2 regions of the Paenarthrobacter nicotinovorans genome follow, and region 2 is predicted to be linked to the other one. Evidence: predicted binding sites of a transcription regulator. Region 2 holds the regulator's gene; the other holds the start of a gene.

Region 1 (3,207 bases), 1.3 Mb from region 2:
CTCGTCAAGAGATTGCGTAGACTACGTACGTCCCGCCAACGCGCGCGGACAGCGCGGCGCTTGGGGTCGGACGCGTAAATCGCCAGGCTGATCTGTCAGCAGCAACCAGCAAGGACAACGCTTCACCATGACCAAATATGCCAGGGACGAATTCGACCAGGTCCCACAGAACACCTCCCGGCAGGGCGTTCATCGCGACGGCCAGGACATCGCGCGTCCCACCTTGTGGCCGGTTCTGACTGTTGGAGCTGTGGCTCTGGTGCTCGGCCTCGTAGCGTTCCTCATCCTGCCGAACCTTGGGCTTGTCGCGCCCAGCGCGTCGTCAAACGTCTCGACGCCGGTACCCCAGCAAACATCCACCTCGCCGTCCGCTGCGCCTTCCGAATCGAGCAGCGCCCCGCCCGCTTCCAGCGAACCGAGCACCCAGCCGACGCCGTCGAGCACTCCGTCAGCGACGCCGTCATCGGCGCCGGTAGACAAGAGCGTTCCGGTGGCGGTTTACAACGGGGCAGGTACTGCCGGCTTGGCGGGCAGGGTTGCAGGCCTGGTGCAGGGCGGTGGCTGGACGCTCAGCACGGTAGCCAACTGGGGCGGCATTCCCCAGCAGACCTCGGTGATCTTCTACAACGCTCCGGCGCAGAAGGCCAATGCAGAGGCCTTGGGAACCCTCCTGGGCATCCAGACGATCATTGAGACCCCGGATGTGCAGCAGCCGCTGGTTGTCGTAGCGGGACCCGGCTACCAGTAACGGCGCGGCTCCACGGCCCAAAACGGCCAACTCGGTTAAGCCTCAATAACAAAACCAGCACCCCGCCCATTGGGGGCAGCGCCGGCGGAGTGACTGTGGTTACAGTGGACTAATTCCGGTCCGGAGATCCCGGCAACCGGTCTTGGCTACTGCGAAAGTGTGGGCATCATGGCATTGGGAACCGTCAAATGGTTCAACGCCGAAAAGGGCTACGGATTCATCACTGTGGATGAGTCCGGCGACGACGTCTTCGTGCACTGGTCGGCTATCCAGATGGATGGCTTCCGTGCCCTCGAGGAGGGCCAGAGGGTTGAGTTCGAACTGGGGGAGGGCCAGAAGGGACCGCAGGCCGAGGGTGTTCGCGTCGCCTGACTTTCAGGGTTGTCCCGCATCGCCATCAGCTATCGGCTGAAACCCGTGTTTTTACTGCGAAAAGTGGAGACTCTGCTTGCACTCTCCCCGGTCGAGTGCTAATTATTGATTTAGCACTCCTGCGGTTCGACTGCTAAATCCGGCCCGGGTTTCCCCGGTGGCGGACAGTGGTGGGATCGCTGGGAGATCAAGAAACACCTTGGTGGGGTGAGGTTCGGAACGCGGGGCATACAGAGGCCGCACGTGAAGGACCGTCCGTCGCGGGCACCCCATCTGACAGGTACCTTCTTAACGACTGTCCCGAAAGGACTACCGCCGTTATGGCCAAGATCATTGCATTTGATGAAGAGGCACGCCGCGGCCTCGAGCGGGGCCTGAACATCCTCGCAGACGCCGTCAAGGTCACCCTCGGCCCGCGTGGACGCAACGTCGTCCTCGAAAAGAAGTGGGGCGCCCCCACGATCACCAACGATGGCGTTTCCATCGCCAAGGAGATCGAGCTGGACGATCCTTACGAGAAGATCGGTGCAGAACTGGTCAAGGAAGTTGCCAAGAAGACGGATGACGTCGCTGGCGACGGTACCACCACTGCAACCGTCCTCGCCCAGGCACTGGTGAAGGAAGGCCTGCGCAACGTTGCCGCAGGCGCCGACCCGCTGTCCCTCAAGCGCGGTATCGAGAAGGCTGTTGAGGCAGTCATCAGCGAACTGCTGGCCTCCGCCAAGGAAATCGAAACCAAGGAAGAGATCGCAGCTACGGCTTCCATCTCTGCCGGTGACCCGGAAATCGGCAGCCTGATCGCCGAAGCCCTGGACAAGGTGGGCAAGGAAGGCGTCATCACGGTTGAAGAGTCCAACACCTTCGGCCTGGAACTTGAGCTCACCGAAGGCATGCGCTTCGACAAGGGCTACATCTCCGCTTACTTCGTCACGGACGCAGAACGCCAGGAAACGGTCCTCGAAGACCCGTACATCCTGATCGTCAACTCCAAGATCTCCAACGTGAAGGAACTCGTCACGGTTCTGGAGAAGGTCATGCAGTCCAACAAGCCGCTGCTGATCATCGCCGAAGACATCGAGGGCGAGGCCCTGGCCACCCTGATCGTCAACAAGATCCGTGGCACCTTCAAGTCTGTTGCCGTCAAGGCTCCGGGCTTCGGTGACCGCCGCAAGGCCCAGCTGGCCGACATCGCCATCCTCACCGGTGGCCAGGTCATCTCCGAAGAAGTTGGCCTCAAGCTCGAAAACGCCGGCCTGGACCTCCTCGGCACCGCCCGCAAGGTTGTTGTCACCAAGGACGAGACCACCATCGTTGAAGGTGCCGGCGACGCTGACGCAATCGCAGGCCGCGTGGCCCAGATCCGCGCCGAGATCGAGAACTCCGACTCCGACTACGACCGCGAGAAGCTGCAGGAACGCCTGGCCAAGCTGGCCGGCGGCGTTGCAGTCATCAAGGCCGGTGCCGCCACCGAAGTTGAGCTCAAGGAACGCAAGCACCGCATCGAGGACGCAGTCCGCAACGCGAAGGCTGCTGTTGAAGAAGGCATCGTTGCCGGTGGTGGCGTTGCCCTCATCCAGGCAGGCGCCAAGGCATTCGCCAACCTCACCCTGCAGGGTGACGAGGCAACGGGTGCCAACATCGTCAAGGTTGCCATCGACGCACCGCTAAAGCAGATCGCTTTCAACGCCGGCCTGGAGCCGGGCGTTGTGGTGGACAAGGTTCGCGGCCTTCCTTCCGGCCACGGCCTGAACGCTGCCACGGGCGTCTACGAAGACCTTCTGGCTGCCGGCGTCAACGACCCCGTAAAGGTCACCCGCTCGGCTCTCCAGAACGCTGCTTCCATCGCTGGTCTCTTCCTGACCACCGAGGCTGTTGTTGCAGACAAGCCCGAGAAGAACGCTCCGGCTCCCGGCGGCGACGACATGGGCGGCATGGGCGGCTTCTAAGCCCCACAGCTGTAGCGATACAGCGCCAGGCTCACGCTTGAAAACACGCGACGGCGGTCCCCACTCCGGTGGGGGCCGCCGTTGTGCGTCTGCGGCCAGGTTTTCTGGAGCCTGCTGCTGCTGGCTGCCGGGGCGCGGGCG
Region 2 (3,207 bases):
GGTGAACTGCTCGCCGCGGAGCTTGGCAAGCTGCTGGAGGAGTTCTTCCTGTGCATGGTCCAGTTTGGTAGGTGTTTCCACATGCAGGTGAACCTTCAGATCGCCGCGGCCGTAGCCCCGCAGGTGCGTTACGCCGAGGCCACGAAGGGTGATGACCTCTCCGGACTGCGTGCCTGCCTTCACTTCGATGTCCTGTGCGCCGTCGAACGTCTCAAGCTGCACGTCGGTCCCCAAGGCAGCAGCCGTCATGGGCACGCTGAGGGTGGCGTGGAGGTCGTCGCCTTCGCGTACGAACGTGGAATCGTTGTTGACGCGGATCTCCACGTACAGATCACCGGCCGGACCACCTGCAGGTCCTGCTTCGCCCTGGCCGGACAGCTGGATTCGCGTACCGGTAGCGACGCCGGCGGGAACCTTGATGGTGAGCGAACGGCGGCTCCTGATGCGTCCCTGGCCGTTGCATTCGTTGCAGGGATCCTTGATGACGGTGCCGAAGCCTTCACAGGAACCACAGGGGGCGGTGGTCATGACCTGCCCCAGAATGGAGCGGACGGCGCGCTGAACCTGGCCGCTGCCACCACAAATGTCGCAGCGTTCAGGGTGGGTGCCCGGGCGGCAGCAGCTGCCGTCGCAGGTGGGGCAGACCACGGCTGTGTCCACTTCAAGCTTCTTGTTGACGCCGAACACGGCATCCTTGAGGTCGATCCGAACGCTGATAAGGGCGTCCTGGCCACGTCGTACACGGGAGGCGGGCCCTCCGTGTCCACCGCCGCCGCCAAAGAAAGTGTCGAAGATGTCCTGGAAGGCGAAGCCCTGGCCGGCGTAGCCGCCGCCGAAGCCGTTATCAGTGCCGTTCTCGTTGCCCGTGGCATCGTAGACGCGGCGCTTCTGGGGATCTGACAACACTTCGTAAGCGTGCGTCACGGCCTTGAACTGCTCCGCGACATCTTCACCCGGGTTTACGTCCGGGTGGAGTTTCCGCGCCAACTTGCGGTACGCCTTTTTGATCTCTTCCCCGGTGGCTTCCGGCGAGACTCCCAAAACGTCATAGTGGCTGCTCAAAGTCGGTATCTCTTCCTGGTTGTACTGCGGATGTTTTCCCGGGCCGGTGTTCAGCCGCCGAGAATGCGGGAAAGGTAACGGGCCACGGCACGAACTGCTGCCATGGTGGTGGGATAGTCCATGCGGGTCGGTCCAAGGATTCCCACCTTGGCGCCGGAACCGTAGCCGGTGGCCACTACAGAGGCCTCGGCCAGGCCGTCGTACGGATTCTCCCGGCCAATGCTGACTGTCACGCCCCGGGGATCGTCTCCCATGTCCGACAACAACCGGAGCATGACAACTTGTTCCTCAAGGGCCTCAAGCACGGGACCGATGCTTAGCGGGAAGTCAACGTTGGAACGTGCGAGGTTGGCCGTACCGGCCATCAGAATGCGTTCCTCACGGCTGGTGTCGCTCAGGGATTCCAAGCCAGTGGCCAGCCTTTGGGCGAGGGCACGAAGATCCGGCGGGCAAAGGGCCACCACCGACGGTAACACCTGCGGCAGGAGTGCCAGCTGGGTGCCGGCGATGCTGCCAAGGAATCGTGACCGCAACAACATCAAAGCCTCGTTCCCCACGTCCGAACCGGCGTCGATGACTTTTTGCACGACGCTCCCGGTGTCCGCAATGAGGACCACCAGCACCTGTTTGGGGGCCAGCAGAACGAACTCCGCGTGGCGGACCAATGCGCGGTGCGAGTGGGGATACTGCACGACGGCGACCTGGTTGGTCAGCTGGGAAAGGAGCCGTACTGTGCGCTCAAGAATGTCATCGACGTCGTCGGGTCCTTCAAGCAGCGAGTGAATTGCCCGACGCTCGGCGGCGGACAACGGCTTGACCTGGGAGATGCGGTCAACGAACAGGCGATAGCCCTTGTCAGTGGGGATTCGGCCGGCGCTGGTATGCGGGGCGGCAATAAGACCTTCTTCTTCCAGGACAGCCATGTCATTGCGGATGGTGGCACTGGAAACACCCAGGTGATGACGCTCAACGAGGGCTTTCGATCCCACCGGCTCCCGGGAATGCACGTAATCCTCAACGATGGCACGCAGCACTTCCAATTTGCGTGGCTCACTCATTGCTACACCTCCTGACGACTGCCATGGTCCATGGGACCGGTCCCCGCGGGACCTCCAATGGATCACCGCACACTTAGCACTCAACATGCCCAAGTGCTAACAAGTCTAGTATGAGCCACCACGTTGTTAGCATTGAAACCGTCCGAGGACTGCATCCAGGGCGGCGTCCCGATACCGGCTGACGGCAACCCGCCCCTGTCCCCTTTCACATCACCACAGAGGTAGGAATTCCTTGGCTTTCGACAATTGGGGCCCGCAGGACCTGACCGCTCCAGCCAAACGCCAGCTCCCTGAGGTGCCGGTGCAACGCGGCATGGTCCTCGAAGACGTCCAGTCAGGATGGGTGGGCGAAGTCACCCGGGTGGAAAAGACCGGTGGCATGCACATCGTGTCGCTCGAGGACAGGCGCGGTAAAACGAAGTCGTTCCAACTCGGGTACGGATTCCTTCTCGAAGGACAAGCGATCAGGTTGATGCCTCCGGCCCCTCGCCGGCCCGCTTCAGCGGTTCAGGCGAATCGCACGGCCTCGGGTTCGGTAAAGGTCCAGGGGCAACGGGCGCAGGTCGCGAAGGCCAGCCGCATCTGGGTGGAGGGCAAGCACGACGCTGAACTCGTGGAGAAAGTCTGGGGTGACGACCTCCGTGTTGAAGGAATTGTGGTGGAACCGCTCCACGGCGTGGACGACCTCAAGTCCGCCATTGCCGACTTCCGACCCGGTCCCGGCCGCCGCCTTGGCATCCTGGTGGACCACCTCGTGGCGGGCTCAAAGGAGTCCCGGATCGCAGCCGAGGCCATGACTGTCCCCGGCGCTGCAGGCAACGTCCTGATCGTGGGCCACCCTTATGTGGACGTGTGGCAGGCCATCCGGCCGAAGGTCCTGGGCATCGAGCAATGGCCCGCCGTTGCCCGCGGCACTGATTGGAAGACCGGGATTCTCACGGCCTTCGGTTGGCCCCACGAAACAGCGGAGGACATCGGGCTGGGCTGGCAGCGCCTGCTGGGCGCAGTGCACAGCTATGCGGACCTTGAGGCATCGTTGTTGGGGCGTGTGGAAGAAGTCATCGACTTCCTCACCGTCCCGTAGTCC

The links. The regulator HrcA, encoded in region 2, represses chaperone genes, less so after heat shock. The targets are predictions, from matches to a motif close to TTNGCACTCGNNNNNNNCGAGTGCNAA.
Region 1: a site for HrcA is predicted at 1,231-1,257, ahead of groL (chaperonin GroEL). Genes of this name have one in related genera too.

The regions. Positions count from the first base shown of each region.
Region 1 covers NZ_CP089293.1:937,174-940,380, forward strand. Annotated here, with positions in the region: gene JMY29_RS04520 (DUF3263 domain-containing protein) at 1-78, shown strand, start outside; gene JMY29_RS04525 (LytR C-terminal domain-containing protein) at 128-748, shown strand; gene JMY29_RS04530 (cold-shock protein) at 917-1,120, shown strand; gene groL (chaperonin GroEL) at 1,441-3,066, shown strand.
Region 2 covers NZ_CP089293.1:2,278,766-2,281,972, forward strand. Annotated here, with positions in the region: gene dnaJ (molecular chaperone DnaJ) at 1-1,062, opposite strand, end outside; gene hrcA (heat-inducible transcriptional repressor HrcA) at 1,113-2,120, opposite strand; gene JMY29_RS10630 (DUF3097 domain-containing protein) at 2,353-3,204, shown strand.